DNA from 2 places in the Streptomyces sp. NBC_01197 genome. Region 1 is predicted to be linked to the other one. Evidence: riboswitches for the same ligand, from Rfam matches in the RefSeq annotation. Region 1 holds a riboswitch; the other holds the start of a gene.
What was found. Region 1 has a riboswitch for glycine ahead of gcvP (aminomethyl-transferring glycine dehydrogenase). Riboswitches for the same ligand answer to the same signal wherever they lie in the genome.

Region 1 (11,890 bases):
TCGAGCCACTGAGCCTGGACGAGGCCTTCGTCGACCTGGAGGCGGGCGGAGTCGCCGACGGCAGCCGGTCGGCCCGGCGCGCCGGTGAGCAGCTGCGCAGGGACATCCTGGCGGTCACGGGGCTCAGCGGGTCGGTGGGCCTCGCCGGCTCCAAGATGCTGGCGAAGATCGGCTCGGAGCGGGCCAAGCCGGACGGCCTGGTCCTGATAGAACCGGGCACCGAGCGCGAGCTGCTCGCCCCCCTCTCCGTACGAATTCTGCCGGGCGTGGGGCCGGCGACCGGTGAGCATCTGCGCAGGGCCGGGATGACCACCGTGTCCCATCTGGCAGAGGCGGGTGAGGACGAGCTCGTCCGGCTGCTGGGCAAGGCGCACGGCGCAGCGCTGTACCGGATGGCGCTCGGCCACGACGACCGGCCCGTGGTTTCGGACCGGGACGCCAAGTCGGTCTCGGTCGAGGACACCTTCGACGTGGACCTGCACGACCGGGTACGGGTGCGGGCGGAGGTGGTGAGGCTGGCCGGCCGGTGCGTGGAGCGGCTGCGGGACGCCGGACGGTCCGGGCGGACGGTGGTGCTGAAGGTCCGGCGGTACGACTTCTCGACGCTGACCCGTTCCGAGACGCTCCGGGGGCCCACGGACGACCCGGAGGTCGTGCGCGAGGCCGCGGGACGGCTGCTGGAGGCCGTGGACACCACGGGCGGCGTGAGGCTGCTCGGGGTGGGCGTCAGCGGCCTCGCGGACTTCACTCAGGAGGATCTGTTCGCGCAGGCGGCCACGGAGCGGGCGGCCACCGAGCGGGCGGCCACCGAGCGGGCGGCCGTGCTGGAGCTCGCGGCGGAAGAGGCGGTGCCCGGCCCCGCGGCGCCGCCGGAGCCACTCGTGGACGAGCCGCCGCCCGGCACCGGCCGCCGCTGGCTCGCCGGGCACGATGTGCGCCATGACGAGTACGGCGCGGGGTGGGTGCAGGGCAGTGGCGTGGGCCGGGTGACGGTGCGGTTCGAGGATCCGTACGCGACCGAGCCCGGCCGGGTGCGGACCTTCAGGGTCGACGACCCCGCGCTGCAGCCGTCGGATCCGCTGCCGCTGGTCCGGGCTGCCGCGACTGCCCCGGGCGGGCCGGACAGCCCGGCCGTGGGGGAGGAAGCGGACACCGGTGAGAGGCAGCCCGGGCGGCCCGGGGAAGCAGCGGCTGCCGGGGCGGAGCCGGAGGCTCAGGCGCGTTCCTCTTCGCCCGCGAGCCGGCCGAAGTCCCGGTCGGGAGGCGGCGGCGTGGGGGCCGAGATACCGAGCCCGTAGTGGTGGTAGAGCTGGAGTTCCTGTTCGGGCGAGAGATGGCGGCCGACGCCGAAGCCCGGTGCTTCCTTGATCAGGTTGCGGTCGAAGGGCACTCGCAGGGCTTCCCTGACCAGTTCGCTCGGCTTCAGCGGGACGAACGCGTCCCGGCTGAACAGTCCGGTACGTACCGCGGCCCACTCGGGCACCCCGGTGGCGTCGTCGAGGTAGACCTCGTCAACCGTGCCTATCTTGAGGCCATTGAGGTCGAACGCCTTGCGGCCGATCAGGCTGCGCGGATCTATGTCGCTCTGCACGGTCCCTCCAACTGATCGCAACGGATCACCATGTCTCCCGCCCCCGGCGAAGGTCTCCCTCTCAGGGAAGTCCAGAACCGTGGCATCGGCCACTCGAACACCGTGCGAAGTGGCTCGCTGGTAGGCTGGCCACTGGCTGCTGACCCCGCGCGGGAGAGCTCTTCGGACGCGTTGTCCGGGGGCGCCGAAGGAGCAAATCCTCCCCGGAATCTCTCAGGCACACGTACCGCGCGGACGAGGTCACTCTGGAAAGCAGGGCGGGCGTCGGGCGGGCACGCCCGGATCCCTACCTCACCGACGGTGAAAGCGGGCGCGTCGAGCGGCGGGCCGGTGAAACTCTCAGGTTGAGATGACAGAGGGGGAGGCCGTCCGGGTACCCGTGCCGTGGTACCCCTCGCAGGTCGTAACGACCAGGAGGCCTCCGCCATGACTGCTCACCGCATTCCGCTCTCCCAGCTGGAGCGTGGCATCCCCTTCGAACAGCGCCACATCGGGCCCGACGCGGGGGATCAGGCCAAGATGCTCGCCCACGTCGGTTACGGATCGCTCTCGGAGCTCACATCGGCCGCCGTACCCGAGGTGATCAAGAGTGCCGAGGCGCTGAACCTCCCGGACGCCCGCACCGAAGCCGAGGTCCTCGCCGAGCTGCGTTCGCTCGCCGACCGCAATCAGGTCCTCGCCCCGATGATCGGGCTCGGTTACTACGGCACGTTCACCCCGCCGGTCATCCTGCGCAACGTCATGGAGAACCCCGCCTGGTACACGGCGTACACGCCCTACCAGCCGGAGATCTCCCAGGGGCGCCTGGAGGCGCTGCTGAACTTCCAGACCGTTGTCGCTGATCTGACGGGCCTGCCCACCTCGGGCGCCTCGCTGCTGGACGAGGGCACCGCGGCAGCCGAGGCGATGTCCCTCGCGCGCCGCGTGGGCAAGGTCAAGAACGGTGTCTTCCTGATCGACGCCGACGCCCTCCCGCAGACCGTCGCGGTGATCGAGACGCGCGCCGAGCCGGCCGGTGTCGAGGTCGTCGTCGCCGACCTCAGTGACGGCATCCCGGCCGATGTGGCCGAGCGCGGTGTGTTCGGCGTGCTGCTCCAGTACCCGGGCGCCTCCGGCCGGGTCCGGGACATCGCGCCCGTCATTGAGCAGGCGCACGAGCTGGGTGCCGTCGTCACCGTCGCCGCCGATCTGCTGGCGCTGACGCTGCTCACCTCGCCCGGAGAGCTGGGAGCGGACATCGCGGTCGGTACGACCCAGCGGTTCGGCGTCCCGATGGGCTTCGGCGGACCGCACGCCGGGTTCATGGCCGTACGTGAGAAGTTCGCGCGCAGCCTGCCGGGGCGGCTCGTCGGCGTCTCGGTCGACGCCGACGGCAACAAGGCGTACCGGCTGGCCCTCCAGACTCGTGAGCAGCACATCCGCCGCGAGAAGGCCACCAGCAACATCTGCACCGCGCAGGTGCTCCTCGCCGTGATGGCCGGGATGTACGCGGTCTACCACGGCCCGGACGGTCTGCGCGAGATCGCCCGGCGCACCCACCGGTACGCGGCGATCCTCGCCGAGGGGCTGCGTACCGCGGGCGTCGACGTCGTGCACGGCGACTACTTCGACACCCTCACCGTACGGACCGGGGGCAGGGCCGCAGAGGTCGCCGCCGCCGCCCGTGAGGGCGGGGTCAACCTGCACCAGGTCGACGCGGACCTGATCTCCGTCTCCTGCGACGAGACCACCACACGCACCCAGCTGGCCGCCGTCTGGGCCGCCTTCGGCGCCGACGGCGACATCGAGGCGCTCGACGAGCGGACCGCCGACGCGCTGCCCGCAGGGCTGCTGCGGGAGGACACCGTTCTCACCCACCCGGTCTTCCACCAGCATCGTTCCGAGACGGCGATGCTGCGCTACCTGCGCAAGCTCGCCGACCGTGACTACGCGCTGGACCGCGGCATGATCCCGCTCGGCTCCTGCACCATGAAGCTCAACGCCACCACCGAGATGGAGCCGGTCACCTGGCCCGAGTTCGGCGCGATCCACCCCTTCGCACCGGCCGGGCAGGCAGAGGGCTATCTGACGCTCATCCACGAGCTGGAGGAGCGGCTCGCCGAGGTCACCGGATACGACAAGGTCTCGCTCCAGCCCAACGCGGGCTCGCAGGGCGAGCTGGCCGGGCTGCTGGCCGTACGCGCCTACCACCGGGCCAACGGCGACACCGCGCGCACCGTGTGCCTCATCCCGTCCTCGGCGCACGGCACCAATGCCGCCAGCGCCGTGATGGCCGGTATGAAGGTCGTCGTCGTGAAGACCCGCGAGGACGGCGACGTCGACGTCGAGGACCTGAACGCCAAGATCGAGCAGTACCGCGACGAGCTGTCCGTACTGATGGTCACCTACCCGTCGACCCACGGTGTCTTCGAGGAGCACATCACCGACATCTGCGCCGCCGTGCACGACGCGGGCGGTCAGGTGTACGTCGACGGGGCCAACCTGAACGCGCTCGTGGGGCTCGCCAAGCCCGGCAAGTTCGGCTCGGACGTCTCGCACCTCAACCTGCACAAGACCTTCTGCATCCCGCATGGCGGCGGCGGCCCCGGTGTCGGCCCGGTCGGCGTACGGGCCCACCTGGCGCCGTACCTTCCGAACCATCCGCTCCAGCCGGCCGCCGGCCCCGCGACGGGCGTCGGTCCGGTCTCGGCCGCCCCGTGGGGCTCCGCGGGCATCCTGCCGATCTCCTGGGCGTACGTACGTCTCATGGGTGGCGAGGGGCTCAAGCGGGCGACGCAGGTGGCCGTGCTGGCCGCCAACTACATCGCCAAGCGCCTCGAACCGCACTACCCGGTGCTGTACACGGGCCCCGAGGGGCTGGTCGCGCACGAGTGCATCGTCGATCTGCGACCGCTGTCCAAGGCGACCGGTGTGAGCGTCGACGACATCGCCAAGCGCCTCATCGACTACGGCTTCCACGCGCCGACGATGTCGTTCCCGGTGGCCGGAACGCTGATGATCGAGCCGACCGAGAGCGAGAACCTGGCGGAGCTCGACCGGTTCTGCGACACGATGATCGCGATCCGCGCCGAGGTCGAGAAGGTCGCGTCGGGCGAGTGGGCGGAGGACGACAATCCGCTGTGCAACGCCCCGCACACCGCGGCAGCGCTGGGCGGTGAGTGGAACCACGGCTACACCCGCGAGGAGGCCGTCTTCCCGGCCGGTGTCTCGCCCGCCGACAAGTACTGGCCTCCGGTGCGCAGGATCGACGGAGCCTTCGGCGACCGCAACCTCGTCTGCTCGTGCCCGCCGCTGGACGCGTACGACAACTGACGGACATGCGGGAGGGCCGGTTCGGGGATGTCTCCCGGGCCGGCCCTTCGTCGGCTGTGCCAGTTCTGTTCCTCGGTACTGAGCAGGGTCAGGCGGCGGTCGCCAGTCCTGAGCCCAGTGGGCGGTGCGGCGCGATGATCTGGCCGTCGGGCAGCAGTTCACCGGTGTCCTCGAAGATGAGAACGCCGTTGCACAGCAGACTCCAGCCCTGCTCCGGGTGGTGCGCCACGAGGAGCGCGGCCTCCCGGTCGGCAGAGGTGGCTGACGGGCAGGTTGGCTGGTGCTGGCACATGGATGCGTTCTTTCGCTGCGTTGTAGTGAGTGTCCTGCGGCTCGATGCGGATTTCATGGCCGCCCCCCGATCAGTCGGTGATCCCAGTGTTGCCCTACGGGCGTCAATCCGCAGGGATTTCACGGCAGCACTTGCTACAGCATAAGGACGCATCACCCGTGCGGACGGTTCAGGTCAACTTGACTGCCTGTTCGGGTGGTTCGGAGGTGGCCCGGCCGGGCTAGACCGGATGGGCAGAAAGAGCGCCGCGCCCCGCGACCTGTCGGTGGTCGCGGGGCGCGCGGTGCTGGCCGGCAGCCGTCAGGCGGGAGAGCCCAGCAGCGGGGGTGACAGCCTCATAGTCATCACCGGCAGCAGTTCCGACACCCGGTGGGGGCGGTGCGCGGCGATGCCGGGTGGTGCGGGTGCGAGGGGCACCAGCAGGTCCGTGGGGGCCGGCATGGTGCCGGAGACCGAGGCGTCGGCGCCGGTGTCGCCGTGCAGCCACAGTGTCAGCATGTAGAGCTCAGGCACGGACAGCAGCCTGGGCTGGAACGGTGTGTCCATCGCCTCGGCCCGGCGCAGTGCGCTGCCGGTGGCGGTGGCGTAGGGGCCCTCGAAGAAGTGCGAGAAGGTCCAGCCGTCGGCGGTGAGCTTGGTGTCCGCGGCGGCCACGGCGTGGTCGCCGCTGCGGATCAGGAACCGCCAGCCGGTGAGCCGGGTGCGTGGGGTCCCGCCGCTCGGCATGATCTGGTCCAGTACGTAGACGGGAAGGGGCAGTTCGGGGGTGAGTGGCCCCGGGGCGGAGCGGAGAGCCGGGGTTCGGGCCTCGCGTACGGCAGTGGGGGAGCCGAGTGCCGCGAGGACGCTGCGCAGGGCCGGCGCGGGAGCCGGAGGGACATACAGCGGCATGATGTGGTCGCCTCTCACTTCGGAGACACGTTGATGCGTGGGCTGTGCGGACAGCACTGTCAGCAGGCAGGGGCAGAGGGGGGCCGTGGGGCATGGAGGGGTACCGCACTCTCCGGGGGCCGGGGCGCCAACTCTCTGCCTCGTCTGCGGAGTTTATACGACACGTGTTCACGCGGGGTTTCAACTAGCTGACGTGGATATTGCAAACAAGTTGCTATCCGGTCTTTCTTCTGCGGAGATTATCCCGATTTAACGTATGCGCGCTTCTGTGGCCTCACGGTTCTTCATGTGAGTGGTCGGCCGAAAACCGTCGGTCGTTTTCACCGTGCCCACCGGGCTTCACACGCTTGGAAATTGCTCCAGGCGTCTGCCTGGTGAATGTGCCACACGTCATCTTCTCGTAACCATACTCGCTCCTGACTCCGGGTGGGGAGTTACGGATCGCAGACTGTGGGCATTATCGACCGTGACCCGGGCGGCCGCCGTGGCCGCACACTCGTGGAGGGGTGCAGCGATGGGGGAGAAGCTGGAGGCCGGCGGTGTCGATCCGTCGGGTCGGCAGCAGTACCGGAGAAAGCTACAGCAGTGTCTGGAGGTGCTGGAGCGACTATTGGAAGAGAAGAGGTTCGACAGCCCGAGGAATCTCATGGGGATGGAGATCGAACTCAATCTCACGGGCGCCGACGGCATGCCCCGGATGGTGAATGAGGAGGTTCTCGACCGGATCGCCAGCCGTGATTTCCAGATGGAACTCGGGATGTTCAATCTCGAAGTGAATATTATCCCGCACCGGTTGGGCGGACGGGTCTTCGACCAGCTGGCCGAGGAGCTCCGCACCGGTCTCGCGTACGCGCACAGAAAAGCAGCCGAAGTCGACGCCGGGATCATGATGATCGGAATCCTGCCGACACTCGACCCGCAGGATCTCGTCAGCGCGAACCTCTCGTCGGCCGACCGCTACGCCCTGCTCAACGATCAGATGTGCGCGGCCCGCGGTGAGGACTTCGACCTCGACATATCCGGTGTCGAGCAGCTGACCTGCACCTCCTCGTCGATCGTGCCCGAAGCGGCCTGTACGTCGGTGCAGTTGCACCTTCAGGTCACTCCGGCGCGCTTCGCCGATGTGTGGAACGCGGCGCAGGCCGTCGCCGCCGTGCAGGTCGCGCTGGGCGCCAACTCGCCCTTCCTGTTCGGCAAGGAGCTGTGGCGGGAGTCGCGGCCGCCGCTCTTCCTCCAGGCGACCGATGTGCGCCCGCCGGAACTCCGGGCCCAGGGGGTGCGGCCGCGGACCTGGTTCGGCGAGCGCTGGATCGACTCGGCGTACGACCTCTTCGAGGAGAACCTCCGGTACTTTCCGCCGCTGCTGCCGCTGTGCGACGACGAGGACCCGCTGCGGGTGCTCGACGACGGCGGGGTGCCGCGCCTCCAGGAACTCGTCCTGCACAACGGGACCGTCTACCGCTGGAACCGCCCGGTCTACGACGTGGCCGACGGCGTACCCCATCTGCGGGTCGAGAACAGGGTGCTGCCCGCCGGGCCCACCGTCATGGATGTGATGGCCAACGCGGCCTTCTACTACGGGCTGGTGAGGGCGCTCGCCGATGCTCCCCGTCCGGTGTGGCGGCGGCTGCCCTTCGAGGCCGCGGCACGTAACTTCGACGCGGCCTGCCGGCACGGAATCGACGCCGGACTGGAGTGGCCGAGGGCAGGGCGCTCCGGCGGCGTCACGTCGGTGCCCGCGGTGCGCCTCGTCCGGGACGAGCTGCTGCCGCTGGCCGCCGCGGGGCTCGACGCCTGGGGTATCGAGGCCGCGGACCGCGACCGCTGCCTCGGTGTCATCGAGGAGCGGTGCAGGCGCCGGACGAACGGTGCCTCCTGGCAGGTGGACACGTTCCACCGGGCGCTGGAGGCGGGGCACGGGCGGCGCGAGGCGCTGGCGCTCACCACCCGGCGGTACGCCGAGCTGATGGCGGGCGGCGAACCGGTGCACTCCTGGCCGGAGGGTGTGCCGGCGACGGTGGCGGCTTGCGGCCTGTGAAGGTGCGGCGGGCGCTCTCCCAGGGGTGCGCCCGGGTCAGCGCCAGCCGAGCGCCATGACCGCCTTCAGCAGGACCGAGTTGATCTGAGAGGGGTCACTCACCTGGTACCCCGCGCCCCCGTCGCCCCGGCGACCTGCTCGACCTCGGTCCTGTCCGTGTCGGGGCCCACCGCGATCATGATCAGCGGCACGGGGCGCCGGGGGTCGGTGAGTTCCCGGAGCTTGGCGATCAGGGCGCTGCGGGAGATGCCGTGGTCGTCCTCGTTGACGCCGTCGGTGAGCACCACCACCGCGTTGAACTTCCCGCGGGCATAGGTCCTCCGGGCGTCCTGGAACGCCGCCGGCGTGGTGTCGTACAGACCGGTGGCACCGCCCGGTACGGGCTGCAGCGCCGAGAAGGCCGCGGAGAGCCGGTCGCGCTGGGTCCCGCCGCCCTTGACCGGACCGCCGAGGCGGACCGTCGGCACCCGCTTGCGGTAGTCGTGCGTGCCGTCGAGGTGCGTGGCGAAGTCCCAGAGCCCGATCTCGTCCTCCGGCGTGAACTGGTCGAGGGCCTTGAGCAAGGCCGCCTTGGTGATGTCCATCCTGGTCTGCCCGCCCTTCCCCGGCACAGGGGTGGACATCGAGCCCGACGCGTCGACGACGGTGGTCAGCCGGGCGCTCTGGACCGTGATGGTCCACATGCCGAGCGTCTCGTCGAGGACGTCGTCGGACGGAGGCTCCGGTGAGGCGTCGGTGTACGGCTGCGGGGTGCGCCCGCCCGCCGCCTCCACCCGGCTCGCCGTCGCGGGGCGGTCCGGGAGTCTGAAGCCCCGCCGGTCCAGCTCGGCGCGGCTGGCGCCCTCGCGGAGGTAGGTCATGAACCGCATCGCGGCCCGGCTCTGATGGGTGGTCGGCTCCGCCTCGTCGACCACCGTGTACGGGTAGTCCAGCTGGGGTGTGCCGTCCTTGGGGTAGAACAGCCGCAGCTTCTGGGCGCTGCCCCGCGCCGTGTTGTGCGCGAAGGCCGCCTGCTCGGACGGGACCAGGGGCTGGTTGTGGTGGGGGGCGTCGTCCTTCTCCGTACCGGACCCGTCGTGCGCGAGTGTGCCGAGCACCTTGGAATCCGCGTCCGAGGTGCGCCGGGACAGCACTTTGGCGGTGGCGGCGACCTGGGTGTCGCCCCCTGCTGCCCGGCCCGGTGACTGGGCGATGCTGCTGAGCGCGAGCAGCCCGGTGGCGCTGCGGGCCGGGTCGGCGGTGCCGATATGGATCCTGCCCGAGCCGGTGGCCGCCGCGGTGAGCCCGGCCCAGGTGTAGGTCTTGTCCGGCCAGCCCAGCGCCTTGGCGGCCGAGGGCACCATGGCCAGGGTGACCGGGGACTCCGCGATGCTGGAGGCAGGGGTGAGAGGACGTTCTCACCGGTGTCCTGGACCCGGCCCGCCCACGCCTCGGAGTCGGGCAGCCATATCTCGTACCCCGGTCTGGCGGTGGTGGTGCCCAGTTCGTGCGCGACCCCGGTACGAGTCGCGTGCTGTGACCGCGATGTCCAGGCACCGGCCGTCGGACCGCACATGGTCCCTGCGGGCCCGCTCGGCAGCGGTGCGTACGGCCGGGACGATATCGGGCGATGCCACCGTGCGCAGTTTCACCGCGGACCCGTGGCAGGGGCCGGAGAGCCCGAACATGCCGCGCTCGACAGCCACGTCCGTACCCGCCGCCACACCGAGGACAAGCACGGTGGCGATGGCGACCGTACGACGCCGCCGTGCACCGGAACGGGGCCGGGTTGCCGGTGCCGTGAGGTCATCGGGCAAGCTGTGACGTCCCATGCGGTGGTGTTCCTCCCCTGAAGGTGAACCAGGAAAAGGGGGAGCGCGCCATCGAATTGGCGCCCGTCCCCCGGCCTGTCGTCCGCGACCTTCGTACCTGTATTCGAGACCCTGGTGGCACGGTGGTGGGGATGAGGCGCGATTGGCCAACTGGAGGCAGGTGTGCAGGCGGAGGGCGAGCGCGTGGCTGATTTTGCTCCCACAGAGGGGGCGCCGCAGCGGTTCTTGCGGTCCGAGACGGTGCTGGTACTCGCACTCTCGCTCGGCGCGAGCGGCGTTTCGGCGCTGATCAGCTTTATCGGGGCACTGACGAAACCAGGAGGGCTCAAACACCAGGCCGCCAATCTCAACGGGTCGTACGCGCCGGGGCGGCCATGGCTGGATCTCGCCTGGCAGCTTTTCGGAATCGCGACGGCCCTGGTGCCGGTCGCGCTGGTGGTGCATCTGCTGCTGCGCGAGGGGTCGGGGCTGCGCGCGATCGGCCTCGACCGGACGCGGCTCCGGGCCGACATCGGCCGAGGGGTGGTGATCGCGGCGGGGATCGGCAGTGTGGGCCTCGCCTTCTACCTGGGCGCGCGGGCCACCGGGTTCAATCTGACTGTGGTGCCGGAGTCGCTGCCCGATGTGTGGTGGAAGATCCCGGTGCTGATCCTCTCGGCGGTGCAGAACGCCGTACTGGAGGAAGTCATCGTCGTCGGGTATCTGCTGCGCAGACTGGGGCAGTTCGGATGGACCCCGATGGCCGCCCTGGCGGCGAGCGCGGTGCTGCGTGGTTCGTACCACCTCTACCAGGGGGTCGGCGGGTTCCTCGGAAATGTGGCGATGGGTGTGGTGTTCGTGCTGCTCTACCGGCGGTGGGGGCGGGTCGGGCCGCTGGTCGTCGCGCACTCGCTGCTCGACATCGGGGCGTTCGTCGGATACGCGCTGCTCGCCGGGAAGGTGGGGTGGCTGCCCACCGGGTGAGCGGCTGCCGCGGGGCCGGCGCTGCGGTGATCCTGCGGTGCGGTGAAGGGGGCGTACGGGACTGCCGTACGCCCCCTTCACCGTTTTCTGCATGGGCGGCTTCTCTGCCGCCCTCTCCCCGTCGCCACCCTTCTCAGACGTGCAGTTCGCCGTCGATGACGGTGACCGCGCTGCCGGTGAGCAGTGTGCGGTCGCCGCGCAGTGACGTCCGTACGAGACCGGAGCGTGCCGAGGCCTGGAGGCCCGTCAGGTCGTCGCGGCCCAGCCGGGCCGACCAGAACGGGGCCAGCGCGGTGTGGGCGCTGCCGGTTACCGGGTCCTCGTCGATACCGACGCGGGGGAAGAAGCAGCGCGACACGTAGTCGTAGCCGAGCGAGGGGTCGTCCGCCCCGGCGGTCGCGATGATGCCCCGCCGGGAGTGGGCCTTCAGCGCAGCGGAGTCGGGTGACAGTGAGCGGACCGTCTGCTCGTCGGCGACCTCGACGAGCAGGTCCCCGATGTGCGGTCCGGTGTCCCGTACCCCGGTGATCCGGACGCCCAGTGCCTCGCTGAGGCCGGCCGGGACGGCTTCCTCGGTGAGCGGCGACGTGGGGAAGTCAAGCGTGATCGAACCGTTCTCGCGGGTCGTCGCGGTGAGCGGCCCGCAGCGCGCCGCGAAGCGGACGGTGCCCGTCGCCGCGCCCGTGGTGTGCAGGACGTGGGCGGTGGCCAGGGTGGCGTGGCCGCACATGTCGACCTCGGTGGCCGGGGTGAACCAGCGCAGCGCCCAGTCGGCCTCGCCGCCGGCGGGAAGCGGGTGGGCGAAGGCCGTCTCGGAGAGGTTCACCTCCGCTGCCACGCTCTGGAGCCAGTCGTCGTCCGGAAAGGAGTCGAGGAGCAGCACCCCGGCCGGGTTGCCGGCGAAGGGGCGGTCCGTGAAGGCGTCGACGATTCGTATGCGCATGGGACAGACGGTAGGCGCGTGGCAACACCGCAGGCCAAGGCCACTTGCG
Region 2 (11,890 bases), 4.6 Mb from region 1:
CCGTCGAGCCGGCCGGTGTCCGGGTTGTACGCGACATCGAGGCCGTAGTGCAGGGCGTCGAAGCCGCCGTTGCCCAGCTGTGGGAAGTAGGGGTCGCCGATTCCGGCCGAACCGGGTGAGGGTGCGGGAGCGGCCGCGATGACACAGAGGGCTGCCGTCGCGGTGGCGAGGGCGGCCAGACGTGCCGAACGGGAGAGCGCCAAGAGTCTGCCCTTCGTGCGTGCGCCGTTGTTACGGACACGCTGACTCTGCACTCTCCCGTTGCGGCATGTACATGACTTTGCCAACTTGTCATGGGCAAGCCTGCCGCCGCATCTCGTGGCGGACTACTTCTCGTCCGACTCCACAGCGGCGTCGGACTCGGCAGTGGTACCGGGCGCCGCAGTGGCATCGGGCTCCGCAGCGTCCTCGGCCGCCTTCTCCGCGCCCTGTGCAGGCTTCGCCTTGCCCTCCGACGCCTTCTCCGCGCCACGTGCAGGCTTCTCCGCGCCCTTCGGCGGCTTCTCCGCGTCCTCCGCAGGCTTCTCCGCCGGCTCGGGCTTCGCGACCGACACCAGCTCGGCCGCCTCCCGTGCCTGCGGCAGCCGTTCCTCGCCCGGCGCTTGGTCGGGTGCGTTCTCCGGGTGGTGACAGGCCACCTGGTGTCCGGTCCGCAGCGTCAGCAGCGGCGGCTCCTGCACCCCGCAGATCTCCGTCGCCTTCCAGCACCGGGTGTGGAACCGGCAGCCGGCCGGCGGCGAGATCGGCGAAGGGACATCGCCCTCCAGCCGGATCCGGTCGCTCCTGACCCCCTTGCGCCGCGGGTCGGGCACCGGCACCGCCGAGAGCAGCGCCTTGGTGTACGGATGCATCGGCGACTCGTACAGCGACTTGCGGTCCGCAAGCTCGACGATCTTCCCGAGGTACATCACCGCGATCCGGTCCGAGACATGGCGGATGACCGAGAGGTCGTGCGCGATGATCACGTAGGTCAGACCGAGCTCGCTCTGGAGGTCGTCCAGCAGGTTCACGACCTGTGCCTGGATCGACACGTCCAGCGCCGAGACCGGCTCGTCCGCGACGACGAGCTTGGGCCGCAGCGCGAGTGCGCGGGCGATACCGATGCGCTGGCGCTGGCCCCCGGAGAACTCGTGCGGGTACCGGTTGTAGTGCTCGGGGCTGAGACCCACCAGCTCCAGCAGGCCCTGGACCTCCTTCTTCACGCCTCCCTCGGGCTCGACGCCCTGAAGCCGGAAGGGAGTGCCGACGATCCCGCCGATGGTGTGCCGGGGGTTCAGTGAGCCGTAGGGGTCCTGGAAGATCATCTGGACGTCGCGACGCATCGGCCGCATCTGCCCGGTGGACAGATGCGTGATGTCCCTGCCCTCGAACTCGACCTTGCCTCCGGTCGGTTCGAGCAGCCGCGTGATCAGCCGGCCCATGGTCGACTTGCCGCAGCCCGACTCGCCGACGACGCCCAGGGTCTCGCCCGGGTACACGTCGAACGACAGCCCGTCCACGGCCTGGACCGCGCCCACCTTGCGCTTGAGCACGCCCTTGGTGATCGGGAAGTGCTTGACCAGGTCGGTGACCTTCAGCAGCGGCTCCGCCCCGGTGTCCTTGGCGGAAGCCGCCACCGCGGCGTCCGTGGACTTGGACGTCTGCTGCGGGACCTTCGGCGTCTCGGGAGCCTCGGCAGCCTGCGGAGCCTTCTTCTCCTCCGCCTTCTTCTTCTGATCAGTCACAGCTTCGGCGCAATCTCTTCGGTCCAGATCTTTTCCCGCTGGGCCTTCGTCATGTGGCAGGCGGAGAAGTGCCCCTCCGTGCCCTCCCGCAGTTCCGGACGCTCGGTGCGGGTGATGTTGTCCTTGGGCACGTCGGCGTACGGGCAGCGCGGGTGGAAGGCGCAGCCGGACGGCACGTTGATCAGACTGGGCGGGGAACCCTTGACGGGCACGAGACGCTCGGTCTGCTCACGGTCGATGCGCGGCATGGAGCCCAGCAGCCCCCAGGTGTAGGGGTGCTGGGGCTCGTAGAAGACCTTCTCGGCCGAGCCGCGCTCGATGCAGCGGCCCGCGTACATCACCAGGAGCTCATCCGCGATCTCGGCGACGACGCCGAGGTCGTGGGTGATGATGACGACCGCCGAGCCGAACTCCTTCTGCAGGTCGCGGATGAGGTCGAGGATCTGCGCCTGGACGGTCACGTCCAGGGCGGTCGTCGGCTCGTCGGCGATGAGCAGTTCGGGGTTGTTGACCAGGGACATCGCGATCATCGCGCGCTGGCGCATACCGCCGGAGAACTGGTGCGGGTAGTCCTCGAAGCGGCGGTGCGGCTCGGGGATGCCGACCCGGTCGAGCATCTCGACCGCACGTGTGCGCGCGGTCTTCTTGTCGACCTTGTTGTGGACGCGGTACGCCTCCACGATCTGCGCGCCGATGCTGTAGTACGGGTGCAGCGCCGACAGCGGGTCCTGGAAGATCATGGCCATCTTCTGGCCGCGGAGGTTGCGGACCCGCTCGGGCCCCGCTCCGATCAGCTCCTCGCCGTCGAGCCAGATCTCACCGGAGATCCGCGCCCGGTCCGAGTTGTGCAGACCCATGATCCCCAGCGAGGTCACGGACTTGCCCGATCCTGACTCGCCGACGATGCCGAGCGTCTGACCGGCCTTCAGGTCGAAGCTGACGCCGTCAACCGACTTGACCAGGCCGTCGTCGGTGTCGAAGTGGATCCGCAGGTCCCGCACCGAGAGGAAGCTCTTGCCGGCCGCGGACGGCGCACCGGCCTGGCCGCTCTTGGGGGGCTCGCCGGAACCCTTCTTGCGCACGTCGCTCATGAGAGCCTCACCCGGGGGTCGATCGCGGCGTACACAAGGTCCACCAGCAGGTTGCAGACAACGATGAAGAAGGCGGCCACCAGCGTCACACCCATGACGATCGGGAGGTCGCTGCGGGTCACGCCCTGGATGGCGTAGGCCCCCATCCCCTGGAAGTCGAAGACGGTCTCGGTGATGACCGCGCCGCCGATGAGCAGCGCGAAGTCCATCCCGAAGATGGTGACGAGCGGGGTCAGCGCGGCGCGCAGACCGTGCTTGACGACCACGTTCCGCTCCCGCAGGCCCTTGGCCCGCGCGGTTCTGATGTAGTCCTCGCCCATGGTCTCCAGCATCCCGGCCCGGGTGAGCCGGGCGTAGAGCGCCGAGTACAGGAAGGCGAGGGTGCACCAGGGGAGGACCAGGTTCCAGGCCCACTCCGCCGGATTGTCCGTGAAGGGCACGAAGTGCACGTCCCAGATCGTCCAGTGGAAGCTGAACAGGGCGAGCGAGACGAGTCCGGTGAAGAACATCGGCAGTGAGACGCCGGCCAGGGCCACGCCCATCGCCAGCCGGTCGATGAGGGTGCCCCGCTTGAGCGCGGAGAGCACGCCGGTCGCGACACCGCTGACCACCCAGATGACCGCCGCACCGATCGCGAGCGACAGGGTCACCGGGATGCGCTGCTGGATCTCGGGCCAGACCGCCGAGTGGGTCTTGAAGGAGTAACCGAAGCACGGCGCGTGACACACGGCGGGGTCGGGCCCGAAGTGGTAGTTCGCGCCGACAACGATGCCCTTGATGAAGTGCCAGTACTGCTCGTAGAGGGGCTGGTCGAGCCCCAGGTTCTTCTTGACCGCGGCGAGCGTCGCGGGGTCGGGGCTCTTGCCCACGAACTGGGCGGCCATGGAGTCGGTCGTCTGCCCGCCGAGGCGGGGGACGAGGAAGAAGATCGCGAAGGTGACTGCGCTGACCACCAGCAGCAGCAACACCGCGGCGAATACGCGTCGGATGATGTACGCAGCCACAGCCGTGCGGCGCCGGGTCGGACGGACGGGGTAGGCCCGTCCGTCCCGGCGCCTTCACCTGCCTTTCAGGGGGGTGCTGTCGATGAACAGGTGTGTTACTTGGTCGAGGTCATCAGCACGTAGTCGTACATGCCCAGGTACGCCTGACTGACCGTTACGTTCGCCGCCGAGTCCGGGCGGTAGAGCAGGTTCTTGCGGTAGAAGAGCGGGACGAGCGACGCGTTCTCCATCACCATCTGGTCGACCTTGCCCCAGGTGGCGTTGCGCTTCGCGTTGTCCAGCGTCCCGATGCCCTTGACGATCTCCGCGTTGATCTTCGGGTCGTCGAGCTCCATCAGGTTGGTGCCACCGGACGGCTTGATGGCCTTTCCGTCGACGATCTGGTCGATGTAGCCGAAGCCGGCCGGCCAGTCGGCGCCCCACGCCATCATCATCATTCCGGCGTTGTTCTTGTGGACCCAGTCCGGGACACCCGCGAAGTCGGTGAAGTACTTGTCCGACGGGAACGTCTTGATGTCGGCGGTGATGCCGATCTTCTTCAGGCTCTGCTGGAGCTGGGTGGCGCTGGTGACCTCGTCGGGACGGTCGGTGCGGGCGGTCAGCGTCGTCTTGAAGCCGTTCGGCTTACCGCACTTGGCCAGGTGCTGCTTGGCCTTGGCGATGTCGCCCTTGTTGCCCGGGGTCGGGTACAGGTCGAACTTCTTGTAGCCCGAGACGCCCGGCGGGATGACGGTCGTCGCCGGGTCGCCCCGGACCTCGCCGCCGATCGCGTCGACCATGTCGGCCTTGTCCGCGACGTACTGCACGGCCTTGCGGCACTCGACGTTGTCGAACGGCTTCACGTGCACGTTCAGCGCGAGGTACTGCAGCGCGCCGGCGTACGGGTCGTCCGTCTTCGCCTTCTCGGTGGCCTTGGTGATGACCTTCGGCTGGGTCTTGGACTGCAGACCAGTACCGGCGATGTCCGCGGTGCTGGTGTCGTTGAGCAGGTGCTCGTCGACGGTCGTCGGCGTGACGTTGAAGTTCAGGTTGATCTTGTTCGGCAGCGCCTTGCGGATCGGGTCCGTCTTCGGGTCCCACTGCGGGTTGCGGACCAGCGTCGCGCCCCGGCTCTCGCTGTACGAAGCGAACTTGTACGGGCCCGAGGACACGATGTGCTGGACGTACGCAGCGCCCTTGTCCGCCTTCTGCGGCACCGGAGCCGTCTGCGAGAACGTGGCCAGATAGTCCATGTCCGCGAACGGCTTGCTCAGGTGGAAGACGATCGTGGAGTCGTCCGGCGTCTCGATGGACTTGAGACCGCCGGGCGACTTGTCCTTGTAGGGGCCCTTGTACTTGTCGCCGTCCTTGAGGTACGTGCTGAAGTACGTGGGCCCGTTGGAGAGTGCCTCACGGGCGAAGCTCCGCTCGATGGCGTACTTGACGTCCTTCGAGGTGATGACCGAACCGTCCTGGAACTTCACGCCCTTGCGGATGTGGTACGTCCAGGTCTTGGCATCCGGGCTGGCCTTGCCGAGGCTCGTCGCCAGGTCGGGCACGATCTTGAGCCCGTCCTTGCCCGGAGCCGGGTTGAAGGTCACCAGCGCACGCGCGTAGAGCCGGGAGAAGTTCTGCACCCAGCCGTAGTACGTGTTGCCGGGGTCCAGGGAGTCCGCGCCACTGGCGTGCTCGTAGGTGACCGTCCCCCCCTTCTTGTCGGTCTTGTTGACGATGCTCGTCAGACCCGCGTCGACCTTGCCGTGGCTGCCCCCGCCGCCACTGGCGCTGCTCCCGCAAGCGGTGGCAGCGAGCCCCAGCGCTACCGTCGCGGCTATCGCCGCTGCCGTCTTCCTGCTCTTCATGCTGAGGAAAGCCCCCTCGGTTGTCCGGTGTGCGGCATGGCCGCGATTACTTGCCACGGGGGTCGAGTGCGTCGCGCAGCCCGTCCCCCAGCAGATTGAAGGCCAGCACGGTGATGAAGATCGCCAGGCCGGGAATGACCATGAACATCGGGTCGACCTGGTAGAGGTCGACCGCGCTGGACAACATGCCGCCCCACGAGGCCTGCGGCGGCTGGATACCCACGCCGAGGAAGCTCAGGGACGCCTCGAAGAGGATGTTGGTGGGGATCAGCAGCGTCGCGTACACGAGGATCGGCGCGATCAGGTTCGGGAGCAACTCGCGGAAGAGGATGAAAGGCCCGCGGGCACCCAGGGAGCGGGCGGCCTCGACGAACTCCCGTTCACGCAGACTGAGCGTCTGCGCACGGACGATACGGCCCATGTAGGGCCAGTTGAAGAAGCCGATCACGAAGATCAGCACGCAGATACGGAGCGTCAGACCGCTCATGCCGAAGGCGTTGCCCTGCAGTGCGGCGGAAATGGAGATCGCGAAGAGCAGCAGCGGGAACGCCAGGAAGGTGTCCATCAGGCGGCTGATGCCGCTGTCCACCCAGCCGCCGTAGAAGCCCGCCACCACGCCCATCACGACGCCGATGACGACCGAGAGCAGTGTCGACCCGGCGGCGACCACCAGCGAGACCCAGGAGCCCTCGACGACGCGTGCCAGGATGTCCCGGCCGGTCTGCGGCTCCACACCCAGCGGGTGGCTCCAACTCATGCCGCCGAAGCTGCCCTTGGGCGCCAGCAGAGCGGGATCGACCAGGTTCTGGTGGAAGGCGTTGGGGTCGAGCCCGAACATCGCCTGGATCGGCTTGGACAGGACGGCGACCAGCACCAGCAGGATCACGACGACCCCGCCCGCCACGGCGACCTTGTCCCGCTTGAAACGCGTCCAGGCGATCCGGCCGAGTGAACGGCCCTCGATCTGGCTCTGCGTGGCCCCCGTGAGTACTGCCTCCGGCTGCGCTTCGGCAGTCGATCCGGTGGTCTCGATCGGTGCGGTCACAGTGCCTTTGACCCCTCCCGGCCGGCGGTGGCCGGCCCGTACCTGCCGCGGTGGCGGCTGCTGTGCATCAAGCGCATCGGGTGATGCCACTGTGCTGAAGTGACGGAATGTGTTCATGACTCGCCGCACAAGGGCACGACGATGCTCAATGCAGGGAGTCTTCATTGCGGTTGCGATCACCCGCCAGACCTGAAGGTGAAAGTATGCGCAACCGTGATGCGGCTAATGAACTTCCGTTATCCGGACGCCGGGACCGGCTGAGCGGAAATCTTCCTCACCAAAGCGCCAGTTCGGACATCACGCCCAACGGCCGCCATTGACGGCCTAATTGGTGCACTCAGCCTACCGGCGGGTAGCCGTATCCTGCCGCGGGAGAGGGCGCCGCGTGGGCCTCGCGGTCGTAAAAGGGGCGGGAGTTGGCCCGCAGCCACATCCCGACCGGGTCGTACGGGTCGGACAGCGCCACCGTCGAGACGGGCAGCCCCTCGGGCACAGCGGCGATCGACTGCTGCATCATCGCCCGCACCGAATCCACGGACTGCTGGCTCGTGTCGTACAGATCGAGCCCGATGGCCAGATACGGGGTGCCGAGCGCGGGCTGCACCCAGACCCGGCTCAACGCGCGGATCGCCGGGGTGTGATGGGCGCTCTGGGTGAGCAGCGCGTAGAACTGCGGGATCTCGATGGCCGGCTCGGACAGCCGCAGCGGCCCGGCCGGCATCCGGTCCAGCCCGGTGGCGATCCGCCGCAGATCGGTCCAGGGGATGCCGACGCCGCCGCCGGGGGCATGTGGATTGAGCCAGATTCCCCAGTGGTCGGGGTAGAGGGAGCGGGCGACGTCACGTCCTGTGACCACCTCGTGCGAACGGTTCCAGCCGGAGACCGCCAGCTCCTGCGCCGAGGTCACACACGGGGCGTAACCGAGACCTTCGATCTCCATGTTCCCGTACTGGGCGTCCGGCGACCCGGCCTGGCCGTGCCAGAGCAGCATCCAGACCTGGCTGTCGGCGAGCGCCTGCAGCAGTGCCTCATAGGCGTCGTACCGCCCGGGGGTCACCTGGAGCAGCATCTGCTCGACCTGCCCGGCCGCCGTGCCCGACGCACTCACTCTGGGTCCCGCCCCTCTTTGATCCACCCGTTGTTGACCCACGCGCTTCTGATCCACGCGCTTCTGATCGCCCGTCGCCGTTCCACGCGCCGGGACGCAGCTCACACGACCCCGCCCGCACGATCCGTTCCGTACGATCAGTTCGATCCGGTTCGGTGCGCCTCGGTTCCGTGTGATTCCGGTTCCATGCGATTCCGGCCAACTCGCGCGCCGGCCCTCCCACACATCCCGCACATCAGACCAGCTTAGGCCGCGGCGGGTTTCCGGTGCCTGCGCGGCACCGGCCGCCTCGGTCCCGGCGCCGCAGGTCCCGGCCCTGCGGCACCGGCCCCTACAGCACCGGCCCGATGGCGTCGGCCCTGACGTAGAACGGCCTGACCTTGTCCAGCATCCAGTCGGCGACCGGGTCCTGCGCCACGTCCAGCAGGACGAGATTGACCGGCCAGGGCACCTCGACCCGGTGCAGTGCCCGGCCGAGCGCGTCCATCGGGGCGTTGCGTCCCGCGCCGTCCCACGTCGCGAACTCGACCCCGACGAAGAGGACCGGGTCGCCGCCCTCGATGGAGGCGAGGGCCCGTCGCGCCGAAAGGACCACGCCCGACTCCTCGAACTCACCGGCGGCGGCGGAGAGGAAATCGACCGGCTCCTCCTGCCAGTCCGGCTCGAAGAGCCGCACCCGGCCGCCGGTCGCGGGCCCGTCGAGGGAGGTACGGCCGGTGCGGCACAGTTCGGCCACGGCGGGCGGCGGCAGCGGCATACCGATCGCACCGCCCGGGTTCACCGCGACGCCCAGCTGCGGCGGCAGCCCGCGGGCGAACTCGACCGCCGGCGCCACCGCGAAGGAGTAGTGCGAGCCGACGCACTGGAGGAACTGAGCCTCGGAGCTGAAGACGGGGACATAGGCCCCGCCCTCGATGTCCACGGTGGGCAGGTCGAGCGAACTGCTGTCCTGTCCACCGCCGTTGGGCAGCGGTACCCAGAGGTTGCTGCGCCCCAGCACCTCGATCAGCCGGCCGCCCGCGGCGGGGTTCCCGACCGATGTGGTCAGGACCTCTTCGAGCTCGTTTCCCGGCCATGCCATGTCCACCGAGGTATCCCCTTCTCACCTGTTCACCTGCCGACCGGCCTTGGAGCCGCTCGTTCGGTCTCCCCCAACCATAAGGAGCGGGACCGTCACACCGCTGCCCCGAACCCGATCCGGCGCAGTACGGCCGCCGCTTCCCGGTCGAGCAGCACGACCGAACCGCACCCCGCGGGCAGCCGCGCCCGCTCGGCGTTGCGGATCAGCCCGGCGACCGCCCTGCGGTGCCGGGCGAAGGCGTACACGGAGACCTTCCGGCCGCGCTCCGCCTGACCGGCCAGCGCCGCCCCGGGTGCCACGTCGAGCAGCAGCAGATGCAGGGCGCTCCGGCGCCGCCGCGCCGCCCGGGCCAGCAGAGCGCGCACCCAGGAGTGCGTGCCGCAGTCGTGCACGACGACACCGGCGCCCGAGCGCAGGGCGCGCCACAGCCTGCCGTAGTGGGCGGCCCGCACCAGCGGCCGGTAGCTCCAGTACGGAAGACAGCCGGGCATCCGGCGCTCCCAGCGGTCCCGGGCGTCCTGCGAGTCGATCCCGCGCGCCCCCGCGGCCCTTCGTAAGAGCGTGGACTTCCCGCTGCCCGGCAGACCGGACAGGACCACCACGTCCCCGGCGGCGAACACCAGACGGTGCGGGCTGCGGCCGGCCCGCCGACGCAGGTCCCTCACCGCGGGCGGCTCGCCGCCGGCCGCCTCCCGTCCGGGCCGAACCGCCCGCCCGGACTGCGCCGGCACCGCCCCCGGCCCCCGGGATGTCTCAGTCGGCGCCACATCCGTGCGCCACCCCTGCCCCACCATGGCCACTCCCCCCTGCGCCCGTATGCCTGCGTATCCCCTGCATACCCCCGCTGACGGAGTGTAAAGAAAGAGTAATGCGACACAGGTGAGGCGCCGCCCGCGCGGCATGCGATGATGTGCGCGCCAACTCCATACAGGCCGTTCGAATCCGCGCGGGAGAGTTCCCGGCCACCGGCCGGGGCGCCGAAGGAGCAAGTCCCTCCCTTGTAATCTCTCAGGCCCCGTACCGCGCGGACGAGGCAGATCTGAAAAGCGGGCCGCCCTGCGGCCCCACCCAAGGTGCAAGCCGTCCCTCTCAACAGGCGCCGGCGAACCTCTCAGGTTCCGATGACAGATGGGGAGGATCGTCCTCGTCTGTCATGCCCCGGGAGTACCGCATATGAGCCCCACGCCCCGTCTCACAGCACTCGACGCCCTGCACCGTTCGCTGGGCGCGACCATGACCGACTTCGCGGGCTGGGACATGCCGCTGCGCTACGGCAGTGAGCGCGACGAGCACATCGCCGTACGGACGCACGCCGGTCTCTTCGACCTCTCCCACATGGGCGAGATCACCGTCAGCGGCCCGCAGGCCGTGCGGCTGCTCGACCACGCGCTGGTCGGCAACATCAGCACCGTCGGCAACGGCCGCGCCCGCTACACCATGATCTGCCAGGAGGACGGCGGGATCCTGGACGATCTGATCGTGTACCGGCTCGGCGAGCAGGAGTACATGGTCGTCGCCAACGCGGGCAACGCGCAGGTGGTCCTGGACGCGCTGACCGCCCGCGCGGGCGGCTTCGACGCCGTCGTACGGGACGACCGCCACGCGTACGCCCTGCTGGCCGTACAGGGCCCGGAATCCTCCGGCATCCTGAAAGCGCTCACGGACGCCGACCTGGACGGGCTGAAGTACTACGCGGGCCTGCCCGGCACCGTCGCCGGCGTCCAGGCGCTCATCGCAAGGACCGGCTACACGGGCGAGGACGGATTCGAGCTGTTCGTCGCCCCGTCCGACGCCGAGAAGCTCTGGCAGGCACTGACCGAGGCGGGCGCGCCGGCCGGTCTGGTGCCCTGCGGCCTCTCCTGCCGCGACACCCTGCGTCTGGAGGCGGGTATGCCCCTCTACGGCCATGAGCTGACCACCGCGCTGACCCCCTTCGACGCCGGTCTCGGCCGGGTCGTCAAGTTCGAGAAGGAGGGCGACTTCGTCGGGCGCGCTGCCCTGGAGGCTGCCGCCGAGCGCGCCGCAGCGGCCCCGCCGCGCAAGCTGGTCGGTCTGATCGCCGAGGGCCGCCGGGTCCCCCGCGCGGGCTACCAGGTCGTCGCGGACGGCCAGGTCGTCGGCGAGGTCACGTCGGGCGCCCCTTCGCCGACGCTGGGCAGGCCGATCGCCATGGCGTACGTCGACGCGGCCCACGCGGAGCCCGGCACCTCCGGTGTGGGCGTGGACATCCGCGGTACGCATGAGCCGTACGAGGTCGTGGCCCTCCCCTTCTACAAGCGCCAGAAGTGACCCACACCATCTCAGCCCGTAAGACCACCGTTCATCAGCACTCCCCCGCATCCAGGAGAATCAGGTCATGAGCAACCCCCAGCAGCTGCGTTACAGCAAGGAGCACGAGTGGCTGTCGGTCGCCGAGGACGGCGTCTCGACGGTCGGCATCACGGAGTTCGCGGCCAACGCGCTCGGTGACGTCGTCTACGCCCAGCTCCCTGAGGCCGGGTCCACCGTCACCGCGGGCGAGACCTGCGGCGAGCTGGAGTCGACCAAGTCGGTCAGCGATCTGTACGCCCCGGTCTCCGGTGAGATCACCGAGATCAACCAGGACGTCATCGACGACCCCTCGCTGGTGAACACCGCCCCGTACGAGGGCGGTTGGCTGTTCAAGGTGCGCGTCACCGGCGAGCCGGACGACCTGCTCTCCGCCGACGAGTACGCCGCTCTCTCCGCCGGCAACTAGGGACTATTGATGTCACTTCTTGATTCCTCCCTCCATGAGCTCGACCCGGACGTCGCCGCCGCTGTCGACGCCGAGCTGGTCCGCCAGCAGTCCACCCTCGAAATGATCGCCTCGGAGAACTTCGCTCCGGTCGCGGTCATGGAGGCCCAGGGCTCGGTCCTCACCAACAAGTACGCCGAGGGCTACCCGGGCCGCCGTTACTACGGCGGCTGTGAACACGTCGACGTGATCGAGACGATCGCGATCGACCGTGTCAAGG

Region 2: it holds a riboswitch for glycine, as region 1 does, so the genes downstream of both, gcvT (glycine cleavage system aminomethyltransferase GcvT) here and gcvP (aminomethyl-transferring glycine dehydrogenase) in region 1, are expected to answer to the same signal.

What each region holds. Positions count from the first base shown of each region.
Region 1 is NZ_CP108569.1:6,662,248-6,674,137, forward strand. Features, by position in the region: gene OG452_RS30625 (DNA polymerase IV) at 1-1,298, shown strand, start outside; gene OG452_RS30630 (PRC-barrel domain-containing protein) at 1,214-1,591, opposite strand; glycine riboswitch at 1,732-1,830, shown strand; gene gcvP (aminomethyl-transferring glycine dehydrogenase) at 2,018-4,903, shown strand; gene OG452_RS30640 (DUF5999 family protein) at 4,992-5,195, opposite strand; gene OG452_RS30645 (hypothetical protein) at 5,496-6,086, opposite strand; gene OG452_RS30650 (glutamate--cysteine ligase) at 6,601-8,124, shown strand; partial or broken gene OG452_RS30655 (substrate-binding domain-containing protein) at 8,161-9,935, opposite strand; gene OG452_RS30660 (CPBP family intramembrane glutamic endopeptidase) at 10,119-10,898, shown strand; gene OG452_RS30665 (PhzF family phenazine biosynthesis protein) at 11,032-11,841, opposite strand.
Region 2 is NZ_CP108569.1:2,054,311-2,066,200, forward strand. Features, by position in the region: gene OG452_RS09145 (M1 family metallopeptidase) at 1-203, opposite strand, end outside; gene OG452_RS09150 (ABC transporter ATP-binding protein) at 327-1,616, opposite strand; gene OG452_RS09155 (ABC transporter ATP-binding protein) at 1,721-2,815, opposite strand; gene OG452_RS09160 (ABC transporter permease) at 2,812-3,819, opposite strand; gene OG452_RS09165 (ABC transporter substrate-binding protein) at 3,915-5,660, opposite strand; gene OG452_RS09170 (ABC transporter permease) at 5,707-6,705, opposite strand; gene OG452_RS09175 (enhanced serine sensitivity protein SseB C-terminal domain-containing protein) at 7,043-7,813, opposite strand; gene OG452_RS09180 (enhanced serine sensitivity protein SseB) at 8,145-8,894, opposite strand; gene OG452_RS09185 (ABC transporter ATP-binding protein) at 8,987-9,688, opposite strand; glycine riboswitch at 9,832-9,927, shown strand; gene gcvT (glycine cleavage system aminomethyltransferase GcvT) at 10,068-11,183, shown strand; gene gcvH (glycine cleavage system protein GcvH) at 11,251-11,631, shown strand; gene glyA (serine hydroxymethyltransferase) at 11,641-11,890, shown strand, end outside.